DNA from 4 places in the Embleya sp. NPDC025285 genome. Region 4 is predicted to be linked to each of the others. Evidence: riboswitches for the same ligand, from Rfam matches in the RefSeq annotation. Region 4 holds a riboswitch; each other region holds the start of a gene.
What was found. Region 4 has a riboswitch for cyclic di-AMP ahead of ACZ4FV_RS23270 (transglycosylase family protein). Riboswitches for the same ligand answer to the same signal wherever they lie in the genome.
Positions count from the first base shown of each region.

Region 1: another riboswitch for cyclic di-AMP. It lies ahead of ACZ4FV_RS11905 (transglycosylase family protein); the one in region 4 lies ahead of ACZ4FV_RS23270 (transglycosylase family protein).
Region 2: another riboswitch for cyclic di-AMP. It lies ahead of ACZ4FV_RS43700 (NlpC/P60 family protein); the one in region 4 lies ahead of ACZ4FV_RS23270 (transglycosylase family protein).
Region 3: another riboswitch for cyclic di-AMP. It lies ahead of ACZ4FV_RS33070 (transglycosylase family protein); the one in region 4 lies ahead of ACZ4FV_RS23270 (transglycosylase family protein).

Region 1 is NZ_JBVHLU010000014.1:50,436-54,784, reverse strand. Features, by position in the region: gene ACZ4FV_RS11910 (PIG-L family deacetylase) at 1-1,282, shown strand, start outside; gene ACZ4FV_RS11905 (transglycosylase family protein) at 1,417-2,769, opposite strand; cyclic di-AMP (ydaO/yuaA leader) riboswitch at 2,775-2,959, opposite strand; gene galE (UDP-glucose 4-epimerase GalE) at 3,448-4,349, opposite strand, start outside.
Region 2 is NZ_JBVHLU010000113.1:20,706-25,054, forward strand. Features, by position in the region: gene ACZ4FV_RS43680 (uridine kinase) at 1-10, opposite strand, end outside; gene ACZ4FV_RS43685 (DMT family transporter) at 207-527, shown strand; gene ACZ4FV_RS43690 (TetR/AcrR family transcriptional regulator) at 524-1,093, shown strand; gene ACZ4FV_RS43695 (TMEM165/GDT1 family protein) at 1,391-1,975, shown strand; cyclic di-AMP (ydaO/yuaA leader) riboswitch at 2,418-2,574, shown strand; gene ACZ4FV_RS43700 (NlpC/P60 family protein) at 2,581-3,555, shown strand; gene ACZ4FV_RS43705 (NADP-dependent oxidoreductase) at 3,813-4,349, opposite strand, start outside.
Region 3 is NZ_JBVHLU010000062.1:24,803-29,151, forward strand. Features, by position in the region: gene ACZ4FV_RS33070 (transglycosylase family protein) at 79-822, opposite strand; cyclic di-AMP (ydaO/yuaA leader) riboswitch at 823-989, opposite strand; gene ACZ4FV_RS33075 (EthD family reductase) at 1,211-1,546, opposite strand; gene ACZ4FV_RS33080 (phosphoenolpyruvate hydrolase family protein) at 1,690-2,514, opposite strand; gene ACZ4FV_RS33085 (Tm-1-like ATP-binding domain-containing protein) at 2,516-3,760, opposite strand; gene ACZ4FV_RS33090 (SDR family NAD(P)-dependent oxidoreductase) at 3,918-4,349, shown strand, end outside.
Region 4 is NZ_JBVHLU010000034.1:21,059-25,407, reverse strand. Features, by position in the region: gene ACZ4FV_RS23285 (glycoside hydrolase family 18 protein) at 1-473, shown strand, start outside; gene ACZ4FV_RS23280 (DUF1203 domain-containing protein) at 542-1,036, shown strand; gene ACZ4FV_RS23275 (hypothetical protein) at 1,225-1,863, shown strand; cyclic di-AMP (ydaO/yuaA leader) riboswitch at 2,209-2,404, shown strand; gene ACZ4FV_RS23270 (transglycosylase family protein) at 2,437-3,666, shown strand; gene ACZ4FV_RS23265 (glycerophosphodiester phosphodiesterase family protein) at 3,820-4,349, opposite strand, start outside.

The sequences.
Region 1 (4,349 bases), on a different contig from region 4:
TGTCTCGGACCACCAGGACCACACCGCCGCCGCACAGTTCACGTGGGAGGCGCTGCGCCGGTACAACGCCGATCGACCGGCCGCGAGCGCCGCCGCGATCGCCTACCGGGGCTACTACAACGAGCGTTGGCCGCACAATCTGGCGCCGGCGGCGCGCGAGCGCAAGGACGGGATCATCCGGGTGTACGGCTGGACGGACCGGGTGCGTCACTGCCCGGGTCGGGTGGACTGCGGCGACCTCAAGGTGCGGGACACCGCGCCCGGGACCAACTGGCCGCAGAGCACCACCTATCGCTACCCGAACGCGGGAGTGCGCCCGGTGCTCGGCGCGGACGGCCGGCTCACCGCTTGGGCCGTGCTCGGCGGGCGCGTCACCCGGTGGACCCAGGACGCCGTCGGCGGCCCGAACTGGTCCCCGGCGCACTCGATGCCCGGCCCCGGCGACGGCGAACTGGCCCCGGGGCTCGCCGCGGTGCGCATCGCGGACGGCCGGATCGCGGTGTTCGTGCTGCGCATCGGCGGTGCCCGCCGGGCCGATCGGGACCGGTTCGAGATCCTCACGGCGACCGAGACGACGCCCGGCGGCGAACTGGGGCCGTGGCGCGGCCTGGGCAACCCCGACGGCGACGGACGCGGCCCGGGCACACCGGTGGTCGGGGTGGACGGCGCGGGCGGGCTGTACCTGTTCGTGCGCGACCGGGACAAGGGGATCAGCGGCCGTCATCGGCCCGCCGGGAGCGACACGTGGTCGGCGTGGCGGGACCTGGGCGGCGGGGAGATCGTCGAGGGGCCCGGCGCGGTGACCCGCCCGGACGGCCGGGTCGTGGTCTTCGGCACGGCGCGTGAGGGCATTCGCTACTGGGAACCGGTCGGCGAGCGGTCGGGGCCGCCGCGCACGATCGCGGCCGAGCGACCGGCGGGCCCGCCCGCCGTGTCGGTGGGCGCCGACGGCCGGGTGGGTGTCGCCTACCGGCGGGCCGGCACACCGGAGATCGCGAGCGTGGTCGAGGGCGGGCCGAACGGGTGGGTGCCGGCCGACTCGGGAGCCGCGGGCGCGGGTTACGAGGCGTTGAGCCGAGTGCCCCGACCGGACGGCACGACGGCGACGCTGACCCGGGACGCCGACGGCCGGCCGATCGTCCTCGGCGCGTCCGGGGCGCCGGTCGTGCTCGACGAGCGCGCGGTCGCGGTCGATCCCACCGGCGCGCCGGACGGCGCCGGGCACGCGGTGGCCCTGTGGCTCGGTCCGGACGGTGCGCTGCGCACCGCGCGGCTGCCCTGACGGCACCGTCCGGGCACGCGCACCGGTCCGCACATGCGAATCGTCCGCACACGCGCACCGGTTTGAACACGCGAACGGCGGGCGCTCCCTGGAGGGAACGCCCGCCGTTCGATGCAGCGGGTGGAGCGGGTGACTCAGACGCTGACGCCGTGGCTGCGCAGCCAGGTCATCGGGTTGACCGCGGAGCCGTAGTTCGGCGTGGTGCGGACCTCGAAGTGCAGGTGCGGGCCGGTGACGTTGCCGGTCGCGCCGGAGAGCGCGATCTTCTGGCCGGTCTGCACCTTCATCCCGGCCTTGACCGAGATCGAGGACAGGTGCGCGTACTGGGTGTACTTGCCGTCCGCGTGCCGGATGACGACCTCGTTGCCGTACGCGCCGCCCCAACCGGCCGACACGACGGTGCCCGAGGTGACCGCGCGCACCGTGGTGCCGGTCGAGACCGCGAAGTCCTGGCCGGTGTGGCTGCCGCTGGACCAGCGCGAGCCGCCGGAGCCGAAGCTCGCGGTGAGCGTGGCGCCCGAGACCGGGGCGACGTACGAGCCGGAGGCGGTCGTCGTCGATTCGGTCTTGGCGGCCTCGGTCTTGGTGGTCGCGGCCTTCGGAGCCGGCTTGCTCTCCGTCTTGGCCTTCGGAGCCTCGGCCTTGGGGGCCTCGGTCTTCGGCGTCTCGGCCTTCTGCACCTCGACCTTGGGCGCGGCGGCCTCGGTCTTGGTGGTGGTCGGCGCGGCCTTGCCGTCGACCGTGAGCTTCTGGCCCGGGAAGATCAGGTCGGGGTTCTCGCCGACGACGGACTTGTTGGCCTCGTACAGCTTCGGCCAACCGCCGGGCACGTGCGCGGCGTTCGCGATCTTGGAGAGCGTGTCGCCGGTGACCACGACATAGGACGAGGTCGCGGCGGCCGGCTCGGTCTTGGGCGTCTCGGTCTTGGGCGCCTCGGTCTTCGGGGCCTCGGCCTTGGGGGCCTCGGTCTTCGGAGCCTCGGTCTTGACCTCGATCTTCGGCGCGGCGGCCGTCTTCTTCGGGGCCGGCTTGGCGGTCTCGGTCTTGGGAGCGGTCTTCGGCGCGGTCTTGCCGGCCGAGGAGCCGGTGTCGACGTCGGCGGCGGCGCCGCCTCGGGTCAGGCCGGCCTTGACCGAGCACACCGGCCACGCGCCGGGGCCCTGGCCCTTGAGGACCTTCTCGGCGATCGCGATCTGCTGACCCTTGGTCGCCAGGTCGGCGCGGGCGGCGAACTCCGTGCCGCCGAACGCCTTCCAGGTGCTCGCGGTGAACTGCAGGCCGCCGTAGAAGCCGTTTCCGGTGTTGATCTGCCAGTTGCCCGTGCTCTCGCACTGGGCGACCTTGTCCCAGGTGCTCACGGAGGCGGCCTGGGCGGTGCCCGCGCCGATGATCGGCATGGCGACGCCGACTCCGGCGACACCCGCCGCGGCGATCAGACGCGTGGTCCTACTGGTGCTGCGACGGCGATGACGCCCGGTTCCGGACAGCATGGCTGGATCCTCTCCCACGCCTACGAGGTGAGCTGTCGGATTCGGGCCGGAGATCGATAGCCCGGCCACGTCCCGAAGGACATGGCTTCACCCCAAGCCGTTCGCGGCGTCCGATCATCGAGATCGGGGCCGTTCGCGGCGGTTCACCTGTGGTTCCCCCGCTCCTGTCGTGTGGTGCTCGTCAGCCTCCCGAACGGCCGGCGACAGGATTCGGCGTACCGGCGATCGGGGTCCGTGTGGGATACGGACGGATCGAACGCTAAGCAGGCCTCGCCGAAGATCACAAGTCTGTGTCGGATAGACGTCGATTATCCGTTTTGCGGATGAGCGCAATGTAGATGATCCCTTACGGAAAGGACCGTAGTTGGCGTTCCGTGGTGGAAGGGCAGGGAACGCGTGACATCGGCCCTTGGTCACGGCGTACGCCGATCACCCGGGAAAGATCACCTGCGCCCCGTTCGTCACACCCGCATCGCGTGTGGCGTCGCGCGGACCGGGCCCCTGCCCACCGACAGGGGCGTACGCACCCGTGATCGACGTGATTCGGCCCACAGACGAAGCGCATCATGTCCGATTTGCCCCAGGGGGCTTCACTCTGCGTCGTCACGGGATCGCGACGCGACACCGCCCGCGGCGCCGGCTGATGCGCGGCGCCGCGGGCGGTGTGTGCGGGACTCAGCCGCGCTGCGCGCGCCAGCCGGCCCACGCGCTCTCCACCATGTCCGCCGTGTCGTGCCGGGCCTTCCAGCCCAGTTCGGTGGTGATGCGATCGGCGCTCGCGACCACCCGGGCCGGGTCGCCCGCGCGCCGGGGTCGCAGCTCCGGCGCGATGTCGCGCAAACCGGTGACCTCGCGGATGAGTTCCACCATCTCGCGCACCGACGTGCCCTCACCGCGACCGACGTTGAGCACCAGACGCGCGTCCGGGTCGGTGCCGAGCCGACGGGTGGCCGCCACGTGCGCCTCGGCCAGGTCCACCACATGGATGAAGTCGCGCACGCAGGTGCCGTCCGGGGTGTCGTAGTCGTCCCCGAAGATCACCGGCGCCTGATCGGCCGTCAGCTTCTCCAGCACCATCGGCACGAGGTTGAACACCCCCTCGTCCGCGAGCTCCGGCGCGCCCGCGCCCGCGACGTTGAAGTAGCGCAGCGCGGCGTACGAGATGCCGTGCGCGCGCGCCGTGGCCTTGATCATCCACTCGCCGACGAGCTTGCTCTCGCCGTACGGGTTGATCGGCAGGCACGGGGTCTCCTCGTCGACGAGGTCGACGTCGGGCATGCCGTAGACGGCGGCGCTGGAGGAGAACACGACGCGCGTGACGTCGGCCGCGACCATGGCCGCGAGCAGGACGCGCAGACCCTCGACGTTCTCCTCGTAGTAGTAGAGGGGGCGCGCGACCGATTCGGGCACCTGCTTCTTCGCCGCGATGTGCACCACGCCGTCCACGGCGTGCGCCCGGAACGTCTCGTCCAGCAGCGCCCGGTCCAGCACCGAGCCGACCACCAGCGGCACGTTTTCGGGAACCCGTTCGCGCGCGCCCGTGGAGAAGTCGTCGAGGACGACCACATCCTCGCCGG
Region 2 (4,349 bases), on a different contig from region 4:
CGATGGGCATCGAAGCAGCCTATCCACCGGTGAGGGAGACCCGGGGTCGGCCGCGAGCCGGGTCGGTTCCGGGCCGGCCCCCGGCCGAGTCGGGCCGGGTCCGACTCGGTCCCGGCCCGCGGCCGAGACGAGGGCTCCGATCACCCGGGCCGAGCACTCTTGTACATTTGTACTTGTACATCTGTACCACTCGGAGGGAGAGGCCCGTGGCCTGGCTGTTCCTGGGGCTGGCGATCTCGTGTGAGGTGATCGCGACCAGTCTGCTGAAGAGCACCGACGGGTTCACCCGGCTGTGGCCGACGCTGGCGTGTCTGGGCGGGTACGCGGGTGCCTTCTACCTGCTGACGTTGTCGTTGCGGCAGTTGCAGGTGGGCACGGCGTACGCGATCTGGTCCGGACTCGGGACGGTGGCCATCGCGCTGGTCGGCGCGGTGTTCCTGAACGAGCCGGTGACGCTGCTCAAGGCGTTCGGGATGGCGTTGGTGATCGCGGGAGTCGTGGTGTTGAACCTGGGTGGTGCGCATTGACCGCGGCCAGGGACCCTGAGGGTCGGCGACTGCGGATCGTGCGCGGCGCGTGTGAGGTGATCGCGGAGGTGGGCGTGGGCAACACCACGCATCGCCTGGTCGCGGCCCGGGCGGGCGTCCCGTTGGGAGCGACCACGTACTACTTCGCCTCGCTCGACGACCTGGTCGCCGCCGCGCTCGCGCACGCGTCGGCGGAGACGGTGCGGCTGCTGGAGGAGTGGGTACGGCGTGCGCGGGACGCGAACGACCTGCCCGGCGTGCTCACCGCGCTCACCGCGGAATACCTCGCGGACCGCTCGCGCGCGCTGGTCGAGTACGAGTTGTACCTGGCCGCCGCCCGCAGCCCGGAACTGCGCGGGTTCGCCCTGGCCTGGGTCGAGGGCGTCGGCGACTTCCTGTCCGTCCGGGTCGGACCGCGCGCCGCCGCCGCCGCGCTCGCCGTGCTGGACGGGACCATGCTGCAGGTGCTGACGCTGGACACGACGCTGGACGAGAGGCAGTTGCGCTGGTCGTTGGCCCGGGTCCTGGACGAGGGCGGGTCTTCGTCGGTGAACGGGTCGTCGTAGGCGTCGAAACGGCCCGGTGCGCCGGGAGCGGCCGGGCCGGCGCCGACGCCGGGTGCGGTAGGGTCGGCACCGCGAAGGGGAGTAGCCCCGTGAACCGGTCGTCGACATGCTGGAGTCCTCGGACTCCCGGTGGCCGGGCCCGTGCTCGACACGGGTGGGCGAGACCTTCGGCCAGGCATCGACGCATCCTCGTCTTCTCGTGGATGTACCCCGTCGTGCCGGGCCGAGTGGTCCTCCGGTTGCCGTGCGGCGCTTCGTGAAGACCCGGGGCCCGGCTCTCGCAGAAAGCCACCCGGAATGCACCTCGACCTTCTGGCGATCCTGACCGCCTTCGGGCTGATCTTCCTCGCCGAGCTCCCGGACAAGACGATGTTCGCGTCGCTTGCCATGGGCACCCGCATGCGTCCGCTCTACGTGTGGTTCGGCACCTCGACCGCGTTCGTCGTGCACGTCGCCCTCGCCGTCGGCGCGGGCGGCCTGCTCGGCCTGCTCCCCGGCTGGATCGTCAAGCTCGTCTCCGCCGCCCTGTTCGGCTTCGGCGCCTTCATGTTGTTGCGCGGCGGTGCGGGCGAGGACGACGAGGACACCGCGGGCAAGAGCGTGACCGGCTTCCGGCCGGTCTTCGCGACCGCCTTCACGGCCGTGTTCATCAGCGAGTGGGGCGACCTCACCCAGATCACCACGGCCAACCTGGCCGCCACGAACGGCACCTGGTCCACCGCGATCGGCTCGGCCGCGGCACTGATGTCGGTGTCCGCGTTGGCCCTGCTCGCCGGGCGGTTCATCGCCAAGCGCGTCCCGCTGCAAACGGTGCAGCGGATCGGCGGCCTGTGCATGCTCGGGCTGGCGATCTGGTCGCTGGTGGAGGTGTTCACCGGCTGACCCGCCCCCGGTGATGCCTCGCCCCTGCGGATGGCGGCCGCGCCGCGGTCACCCGACGGCGGCGGGACGGATGGGTGCATCGCCGGCATGTCCGGCACGACCAGTCGATCGGTTGCCCGAAATGTGATGTAGGCCGCATGGATAAAACGGACATAAATTATATAGCCGACTTCGAGCCGCAATTCATTTTCCGCGCTCCGCGACGAGTCTCGACTATTTTCCGTTACCGCACGATCACACCACTCTCCGAGATATCCCCTCGTCATCACCGGTACCCCGGAGCCGAACACGGGAGAGATGTCGCTTTTATTCCGCCTTTACCCGCAGGGCGAAGTCGGGGTTTCGGTTGTGATCAGGCATCCGCATTGCCTACCTTTCTCGCCGATTCACCTTTCGGGTGAACCCTGTCGCCGGTACGCCGAATCCCGTCGCCGGCAGCGGGAGGTCTACATCGAAGAATCCGACGGGAGCGGGGGAACCAGGTGAATCGCCGTGGCCGGGATCGTTCCGGTGACGGCTAGGGGTGAAGTCGCGTAACGCGACCGGGCTGCTCCAGTCCGAATCCGACAGCTCACCTCGTAGGCGACAGGAGAGGACCCCATTTCATGCTGTCCACAAACGCTCGCCATCGTGCCGCTCGACCCACCAACGTCCGCCGCTTCGTCGCGGCGGTGGGCATCGCCGGCATGGGTGTCGTGCTCCCGGTCGCCACCGCCGGTGCCGCCCCGGCGCAGGCCCCCTCCACCTCCGAGCAGTCCCCCTCCACCGTGCTGTCGGCGACCCCCACCGCGGCGGTCGACGCGGCCCCGGTCCAGGCCGCGCCCGCCGCGCCGGAGACCGACACGGCCGCCGACAAGGCCCGCTACGTGGTCCAAGCCGGCGACACGCTGTTCCGGCTCGCCCAGACCAACCAGGTCAACGGCGGCTGGCAGAGCCTGTACGAGCTCAACCGCGACGTGCTGCTGTCCGGCCCGGACCTGATCGAGATCGGCCAGACCCTGCGGCTGGACGGCTCGGCGCCCGCGGCACCCAAGGCCGCCGCGCCCGCCAAGCCGAGCATCAAGGTCCAGCCCAAGACCTCCGTCACGCCCGGCAAGACCACCCCCAAGCCGGCGAGCAAGCCGTCGGCCGACGTGTCGGTCAAGCCCGCCGCCAAGGCCCCCGCCAAGCCCGCCACCGGCGGCTCGAAGGGCAACCAGGCGCCGACCGGCGGCTCCTCGACCGCGTCGAGCAGCAAGGCCGCCCAGGCCGTGGCCTTCGCCAAGGCGCAGATCGGCAAGCCGTACGTGTACGGCGCCACCGGCCCCAACGCGTACGACTGCTCGGGTCTGGTCCAGGCCGCGTACAAGTCCGCGGGCATCTCGCTGCCCCGCGTGACCAACGACCAGTTCGCCGCCGACACGCGCGTGTCGGTCGCCAACCTGCAGCCCGGCGACCTGGTGTTCTTCTACTCCGGCATCAGCCACGTCGGCATCTACATCGGCGACGGCAAGATGGTGCACGCCCCGAACCCGCGCAAGTCGGTCGAGATCGCCTCGATCAACACCATGCCGATCGCCGGCGCCACCCGCCCGGCCTGATCGAACCGGGCAAACCGCCGCCGCCGGCGCACACGTGCTCCGGCGGCGGTGACACAACCGCATAGTGGGACGCGCCTTCGGCGCCGTGCCCTCCGACGACGGTCGGAGCGCGCGGCGCCGGCGTGCGTTTCGGCGAACGCGCCGGTCCCGGCGGGCGGGCGGACCGGGGCGCGGGCGTCAGAGCGTCAGAGCGTCAGAGCGTCAGAGCGTCAGAGCGTCAGAGCGTCAGAGCGTCAGAGCGTCAGAGCGTCAGAGCGTCAGAGCGTCAGGACGATCTTGCCCGTGACCCGGCCCGTCTCCCCGCGCTCGTGCGCCTTGGCCGCGTCGGCCAGCGGGAACACCGAGTCGATCGCGGCGCGCAGTCGCCCCGCCTCGACCAGGTCCGCGACCTGCCGCATGGCCGCGTGGTCGGCCTCGACGAGCATCTCCTCGGCCCGGACCCCGTACCGCTCGACGTCCAGGTCCCTGACGTTGTTCACGATGGCGACGAGCACGCCGCCCCGGCGCAACGTCCGTAGCGAGCGGGGACCGTACTCGCCGCCGACGCCGTCCAGCACGACGTCCACGTCCCGCACGACGTCGGCGAAGTCGGTCGTGGTGTAGTCGATCATCTCGTCGGCGCCCAGCCCGCGGACGAAGTCGTGCTTGGCCGCGCTCGCGGTGCCGATCACGTACGCGCCGCGCGCCTTGGCGATCTGTACCGCCAGATGACCGACCCCGCCCGCCGCGGCGTGAATCAACACCCTTTGCCCTTCCCGCAGTTCCGCGGTGTCCACCAGGGCCTGCCAGGCGGT
Region 3 (4,349 bases), on a different contig from region 4:
TTTCGATCACCACCGACCGGACATGGGCGTGGGCCCCGCCGAAGTACTCGACGGGGCCCACGTGTTGCCGTTCGTGTGTCAGACGGAGAGCTTGGTGCCCACGCTGATCACGTTCGGGTTGTCACCGATGACACCCGAGTTGGCGCTGTACAGGGCCTGGTAGCCACCCTTGACGCCGAGCTTGGCGGCGACGGAGGAGAGCGTGTCACCGGCCTTGACGGTGTAGCTGCCGGAGCCCGAAGCCTGCTTGCTCGCGGCCGACTTCGACGCGTCCTGCGCGGCGACGTCCTGCTTCGGCTGCACCCGGACCTTCGGCGCATCGGCGCCGGAGTTGCGCGGTGCGGTCTCGGTCGCCGACTCGGCCTTGGCCGCGGCCTTCGGCGCGTCCTGGGCCTTGGTCTTGCCGGTGGTCGAGGACTCGGCCGTGGCGGACGCGTTGCCGCCCTTGGCCAGACCGGCCTTCTGCGAACAGACCGGCCAGGCGCCGGGGCCCTGCGCGGCCAGCACGCGCTCGGCGACCGCGATCTGCTGTGCCTTGCTCGCCTGCGCGGCACTGGCCGCGTACTCGCCGCCGCCGAAGGCGTTCCAGGTGCTCGGGGTGAACTGCAGACCGCCGGAGAAGCCGTTGCCCGTGTTGATGCTCCAATTCCCGGTGCTCTCGCACTGCGCGACCGCGTCCCACGTGGACGAGGACGCCGCGTTCGCGCTGCCCGCCATGCCCACGAGGGGAAGGACGAGACCCGCACCGGCGGCGACGGCGATGCCGGCGCGACGGCCACGAGAGAGCGAGCGAACGGGAGCGGTGATGGCACGGAAGGTCATTGATTACCTCGTCGGGCGCCTACGAAGTTAGCTGTCGGGTTCGGACGATTGGCCCGGCCTCGCCTGAAAACAGGCATGGCTTCACCCCACGGCATCGACATTGCCGATGCCGGCACTCACTTGGTTCCCCCGCTCCTGCCGCCAGTCGATATCGACTGCTTCCCTCGGGCGGCGGCAGGATTCGGCGTACCGCCCGGGGAGTCCGCTTGTGCGAACAACCACGAAGCTACGCACCGGGCCGCCGGGTTGGCAAACATTTCGGGCGCTTTGTGAGGTGCCCCATAAGCAGGAATAACACCGATTTGCCCGATATGTCGCCATCCTCGCAGGTCACGGCGCCGGCGTCCACGGTGCGCGGCCGCGTGGTCACCCGTGCTTCACCGTCGGGCTATTCCGTCGCGGGCAGCTCCACAGGTACGACTACCCGCTCCTCGTCCCAAAGGAACGTCGCGCCGCCGGTCGCGAAATTGGCGACATCGGCCACCGTGGCCCGGCCCTCGGGCGAATCCAGGGTCGCCTGGAGACCCGCGCGAGTCGGCGCGTACAACCCGACCACCAGGTAATAGGGCGGCTGCGCGCCGGAGGGGTCCGGATCGCACTTGCCGATGGTCCAGCCGGTCAATCCCGGCATCGTGCGGGCGAGCGGGACGTGCTTCTCCCAGTAATAGGCGTCGAACGCCGCCGGGTCCTCGGGGTGGCCATACAGCACGGTCAGCTTGTACACACGCGACTCCTCGCGGTCGTGGTGGATGTGTCTCCTGCCGGTGGCGCCCTGTGCTTCCCGCCTCCGACGTGGGACGCCCTGTGCGTCCCACCGGTACCGCCCGGCGCCCGGCACGTGCTGCCCGGATTCGTACGGCGCGGCGCCTACCGGGCTCCGATCGCCTTGAACGCCCGCGCCTGCTCGGTGATGGCCGTCTCGGTCGGCAGCCGTTCCATGCTGGAGGCGCCGAAGAAGCCCACCACGCCGGTGGTGTGCGCCAGCACGTACGCGGCATCCTCGGGCTCGGCGATCGGCCCGCCGTGACACAACACCAGCACGTCCGGGTTCACCTCCGCCGCCGCGTCGCGCATGCGCTGCACCCGCTCCACCGCCTCGTCGAGCGAGACCGCGGTGCTCGCGCCGATGCTGCCCTTGGTGGTCAGCCCCAGGTGCGGGACCAGGACGTCCGCGCCGGCCGCGGCCATCGCGCGGGCCTGCTCCGGGTCGAAGACGTAGGGCGCGGTGAGCAGGCCGCGCTCGGCGGCCAGCCGGATCATCTCCACCTCCAGGTCGTAGCCCATGCCGGTCTCCTCCAGGTTCTGCCGGAAGACACCGTCGAACAGGCCGACCGTGGGGAAGTTCTGCACGCCCGCGAAGCCCATCGCGGCGAGCTGGTCCAGGAAGTGCGGCATGATCCGGAACGGATCCGTGCCGCACACCCCGGCCAGCACCGGAGTACCGTGCACCACCGGCAGCACCTCGCCGGCCATCTCGACCACGATCGCGTTGGCGTCGCCGTACGGCAGCAGCCCGGCCAGCGAGCCGCGGCCGGCCATCCGGTAGCGGCCGGAGTTGTAGATGATGATCAGGTCCACGCCGCCGGCCTCGGCGCACTTGGCCGACAATCCGGTGCCCGCGCCCGCGCCGATCACGACGCCGCCCTGCCCGACCGTCCTGTGCAGTCGGCCCCGCGCCTCGCGTCCGTCCATCTCAGTCCACACGTCCCTTCGTGATCATCTCGTGCAGTCGATCCGCCGCCGCCGTGGCGAACGCCGGATCGTTGATGTCCGTCGCCGCCTCGTGCAACTCGACGGCACTGCCCGCGAGTCCGGACCGCAACTCGTCGAACAGCGCCTTGTCGGCGACGGAATCGTAGAAGGGCGCGCCCTCGACGTCGATCGCCGAGACCCCGCGCAGTGGCAGGTAGAGGGCGGTGGGACCGGTCGCGGCGATCAGTTTCGCGGCGATCCGCCGACCCAGCTCGGCGTTCTCCGCCGGCGTGGTGCGCATCAGCGTCACCGTCGGGTTGTGCACGTACAGCTTCCGCTCCTCGAACCGCTCGGGCACGGTGTCGCGCGGGCCGAAGTTGACCATGTCCAGCGCACCCACGCTGACCACCTGCGGCAGCCCCATCCGCCCGGCCGCGGTCAGCCGTTCGGGGCCCGCGCTCAGCACCCCGCCCACCAGGTCGTCGGCCAGCTCGGTGGTGGTCAGGTCGAGGATCCCGGCCAGGAAGCCCGCCTCGGCCAGGTTCTCCATCGAGGTGCCGCCGGCGCCCGTGGCGTGGAAGACCAGCACCTCGTAGCCCAGCTCGGTGAGCCGCTCGCGCGCGGCGTCCACGGCCGGCGTGGTCACCCCGAACATCGACGCGGCGACCAGCGGACGGCCCTCGCCGCTCACCCCCGCCACCGCCGCGCGATCCTCGGCGTAGCCGCCCGCCATGCCCGCGATCGCGTCCGCCGCGTTGCCCAGGATCCGCTCGGAGAGCCGGTTTATCCCGGCGATGTCCACGACGCTGTACATCATCGTGACGTCCACCGCGCCGACGTAGGGCGACACGTCGCCCGCGGCCATCGTGGAGACCAGCAGCTTGGGTACACCGACCGGCAGCGCGCGCATCGCGTAGGAGGCGATCGCCGACCCGCCCGAGCCGCCCATCGCGAGCACACCGTCCACCCGGCCCTGGTCGAACAACTCACGCAGGATGGACGCGGCGCCCTCGGCCATCGCGGCGGTGGCCGCGCCCCGGTCCGCGCGGGTGCGCAGGTCGGCCAGATCGGTGCCGGCCGCCGCCGCGACGTCCGATGCCTGCACGTCGGCCTGGGCGAGCGACTCGCCCAGCACACCCACGTTCATCAGGACCACCTCGGCTCCCCGAGCCCGCAGCCGGTAGGCCAGCCACGCGTATTCGGATCCCTTGGTGTCGAGCGTTCCGATCAGTACGACGGTGGGCATCGGTGCCTCCGGTGGTGTCGGTACGGCTGGCCGGGTTGACTCTTCGGCGGCAAACGGCCGCGCACAGTAACCCAACCGGATGATCATGGCGATTGAAAGCACCGTGCGGTAGGACGGGTGGCGAGTTACGAAGTTTTGGCACGTCACGGAGGTATCGATGGCGGAGGAACCGGACGCACGGGTCGCAATCGTCGCGGGAGCCGGCGACGGCATCGGGCGCGCCTGCGCGATCGCCCTGGCCCGGGACGGCGCGGATCTGGCGCTGGCCGCGCGCCGACCCGAGCCGCTGCGCCGACTCGCCGAGGAGATCGGCGGGCTGACCGGCCGTCGGGTGCTCGCGATACCCACCGATCTGGCCGACCAGGCCGAGTGCCGGGCGCTGGTGGACACCGCGGCCCGGGAGTTGGGCCGGGTCGACGTGGTGGTCAACGTCGCCACCTACAACCCCTCGGGGCGGCTGGAGGACCTGGATCCGGCGGAGTTCCGGCGGGCGTTCGAGATCAACGTGCTGGGCGTACTGGCCGTCTCGCGCGCCGCGCTGCCGTACATGCGCGCGGTCGGCGGGGGCTCGATCGTGCAGATCAGCTCG
Region 4 (4,349 bases):
GTGCGCGCGGCGTCCCGCTGTCGGTCGCCGCCGCGCAGATCGATCCGCTGCCGTCCCTGCACAGCGTCTTCCAAGCGCTGCGCGATCACCCCAAGTGGTGGTCGCAGCGATACTTCGGCCAGGTCGCGCGGCGGGTCGACCAGATCGCGCTGATGTCCTATGACACCGCGATGCCGCTGGAGTCGCTGTACGGCGGCTACGTCGCGCAGCAGACCGAGCTCGCCCTGGAGGCGACGCCGGCCGGGGTCGACCTGCTGATGGGCCTGCCCGCCTACTACGCGAACAGTTGGGGTCATCACGGCTCGGCCGAGACGGTCGCGGCGGCGGTGCGCGGTGTCCGCCTGGGCCTGACCAGACACGACCCGCGCCGACCGAACTTCGGCGTCGCACTGTACGTCGACTTCGCCGCGACCGACACGGACTGGGCGTCCTACCGCCGGGATTGGTGTCGTCTCGACGGTCGAGCCGGGTGAGGCCGGGTGCCGAACGAGGTGTCCGATTGCCGCCGGCACCGTGTCCCGGCCGCGTCCACGCTGGAGGCATGACCACCTCCGCGGATACCCGCACCTTCGTCGTCCGAGCGATCCCCGCCGAGCTCCTCGCCTCGGTCCGGGCCACCGGCCTGGACGTCTCCGGCCACCCGGTCGAAGCGCACACGGCCGGCGGCGGCGAACCGTTGCGCTGCTGCCTGCGCGACGCCGAGCCGGGCGAGCGGCTCATGTTGTTCGGCTACGAACCGCCGCTCCCGGCGAGCCCGTACCGCGAGATCGGCCCGGTCTTCGCGCACGCCGACGCCTGCCCCGGCCCGAGCACCGACGCCTACCCGCCCCAGTGGCGGGCCCGGCCCCAGGTCTTTCGCGCCTACGACGCCCGGGGACGGATCCACCCCACCTCACGCCTCCACGACACCGACAACCCCGAGCCCGCCCTCGCCGAGATCCTCGCCGACCCCGAGGTGACCGAGATCCACTGCCGCAACATCACCTACGGCTGCTACATGTCCACCATCGTCCGCCCGTCCACCCCCGACCGCTGATCCCACGACCGGATCCCCGGTGGCGCTCGCCCCCGGCGCCGGGGGCGAGCGCCCGGCGCCGGCGCGTCCACCGGGGCGGCGACACCGTCGCGCCGGTCTCGGCCACGCCCGGGACGATCACCATGTCGGGCCGGATTCCGTACCGGCCCGCGCGCGGGCGGCTCCGAGCCGATCGCTACCGTACACGGATGGACAACGCAGTCGTGCGGAGCCCGTCGGCCCCGGTCGCGGCGCACACCGCCGCTCCCGGTCCGGGCCGTGTCCGGGGCGCCGCCCAGGTGGTCACCGACATCCTCCAGCCGCGCAACACCATCCTTGCCGGACTGTCCGGTTTCGGTGCGCTCGTCGCCCACTCGTGGACCGGCGCCGGATGGGGTCTGTTCGCGGCACTGTGCGCGGGCATCGTTCCGGCCGGGTACATCGAGTGGGAGCGTCGCCGCGGTACCTGGGGCGACCGGCACGTGGTGGACCGCCGGCAGCGTCCGCGCATCTTCGCGGTGATCCTGGCCTCGATCGGCATCGGCGCGGCGGTCATGCTCGGCGCCGGCGCGCCGTCCCGGCTGGTGTTCGCGATGTTCGCGCTGTGGGGCATGACGGTGGTGCTGCTGGTGGTGAACGCGGCGTGGAAGATCAGCGTCGACTGCGCGGTCGCGTCCGGCATCGTCGCGTTGCTCGCCGTCGCGGGCGGACCGTGGTGGTCGACCGGTTATCTCGCGGTCGGCGTCGTGTGCTGGTCGCGTGTCGCACTGCGTCACCACACCGTCGCGCAAGCCGTGGCTGGTGCGCTCTTGGGCGCCGCCACCGGGGCATCTCTGGTTTTCGGCTGACCGATAGCGGTACATATCGGGCGGCCATCGACCCTCTCTATGGTGCACGTCACATGCCGGGTACCGATGGTCAGGAGGTCGTACGCACCGTAAACCGTCTTTTCACGATTCCTGCCCTGAGTAATCGAATACCCACTATATGTCATCAATTCGGGCACAATGCGTACGCTTCTCGGGACTTTAGGTCCCGATATTCCACCCTTCCGCCCTGATTCTTCTGTTTCGGCGAAACGTGATGTTTGGATCCGAGTCGAGGGTGTGCGTAGTTTGGTGCTTCGCCACACCGGTCCGGTGCTCGGCGAAATGGTCTCCCGGTTCGCCGAATCCTGCCGCCGGAGCGAGGCCACGGTACGAAACCCGAAAGGCAGGAGCGGGGGAACCAAGTGGAATGCCGTCCCGGGCGTCCGTGACACGGACGCCCATGACGACGGCTTGGGGTGAAGCCGTGCCCGTCCCTTCCTCAGGAGGGCCGAACACGGCCGGGCGAGACTCTCCAGCCCGAATCCGACAGCTCACTTCGTAGGCGTGGGAGAAGGAAAAATCTTCGTGCAGTCGTTCATCACCCCTGCCCGCATGCCCAAGAAGACGCGTCTCGCGCTGACCCTCGGCATGGCCGGCGCGATCGTCGCCGCCCCGCTGGTCACCGGTCTCGCCACCGCCAACGCCGCCTCCGTCTCCACCTGGGACAAGGTCGCCATGCTCGAGAGCTCGGGCAACTGGCACATCAACACCGGCAACGGTTTCTACGGTGGTCTGCAGTTCACCATCAGCACCTGGAACGAGTTCGGCGGTCAGCAGTACGCCCCGCGTGCCGACCTGGCCACCAAGGACCAGCAGATCGCCATCGCCGAGAAGGTTCTCGCCGTACAGGGTCCCGGCGCCTGGCCGAACACCTCCGGCCCGGCGGGCCTGACCAAGGGCAGCGCCGCGCCGGCCGTCTCGCCCGGCACCAAGTCCACGGTCAAGGTCACCCCGAAGGCCGCCGAGAAGCCGGCCGAGTCCGCTCCGGCCCCGAAGATCGAGGTCGTCCCGGCGGCCGCCGCGAAGTCCGCGTCGACCAGCACCTCGTACTCCGTGGTCAAGGGCGACACGCTCTCCAAGATCGCCGCCGCCAAGGATGTCGAGGGCGGCTGGCACAAGCTGTACGCCGACAACCGCTCGGTGATCGGTGGCAACCCGAACGTCATCCAGATCGGTCAGAAGCTCTCGCTCTCCGGTAAGGCCTCGGCCTCGACCGAGTCCGGCAGCACCAAGACCGAGACCGCTCCGGCCGCGCCGAAGACCGAGACCAAGACCACGGCGTCCGTGAAGGTCGCGCCGAAGGTCGAGGTCAAGGAGAAGGCCCCGGTCGCGGCCAAGGAGTCCTCGGCCAAGGCCGAGTCCACCACGGCCAACGCGTCCGGTTACGTCGCTCCCGTGAAGGGCGGCCTGGGCACCGCGTTCGGCACCGGCGGCAAGCTGTGGTCCAGCGGCAGCCACACCGGCCAGGACTTCGTGGCCGCCACCGGCACCTCGGTGAAGGCGATCACCTCGGGCACCGTGGTCAAGGCCGGCAACGGCGGCGCCTACGGCAACGAGATCGTGATCAAGCACGCGGACGGCAAGTACTCGCAGTACGCCCACCTGTCCAGCATCGGCGTGCGTGTCGGCGCCACGGTGAGCACCGGTCAGCAGATCGGCCTCTCCGGCGCGACCGGCAACGTGACCGGCCCGCACCTGCACTTCGAGATCCGCACCACGCCGAACTACGGCAGCGGCATCAACCCGGTCACCTACCTGCGCGCGCACGGCGTCAACCTCTGAGCCGAGCGTCATCAGGCGGTAACCACACCGCGATAGCCACACCAACGCGGTAGCCGTACCAGGGCCGGGCCCGTCGACCGAGTGTCGACGGGCCCGGCCCTTTTCGGCGTCCCCACCCCTGCGGACGCCGAAGTCTCCGGCGGATCGCGCCGATCAGCCGCGCGCCGGGTAGCGCTTGGGCAGCGACAGCCCACGTGCGGCCATCAACTCCCGCAGCCGGTCAGGGTAGTCGGTGATCAGACCGTCCACGCCGTCGTCCATCAGCTTGGCCATGGTCGCCGGGTCGTCGACGGTCCACGGCACGACCTTGATGCCCGACGCGTGTGCCCGGGCGACCATGTCGCGGGTCACGTAGGGACGGTAGTTCGGGTCGGTGACCTTGCCGTCCTGCGGGAAGCCGTGCACGGGCGAGAACGTGCCGGCGCCGAACGAGGAGATCGCGCGCAGCGGATCGCCGTCGAAGTCGTCGATGTCCAGGCCGCCCAGCCAGGGCGAGGCGCCGGGCTTGCCGACCTGGAGGAAGTCGTAGTTGGTCAACGCGACCAGCGGCAGGCGCGGTTCGACCTGCCGCATGCGCTTGAGCGCGCCCCAGTCGAAGCTCTGCACGGTGACCTGGCGCAACAGCCCGGCCCGGCGCACCTCGCGCGCCACGACCTGTACGAACTGCTCGCGCGGCGCGGTCT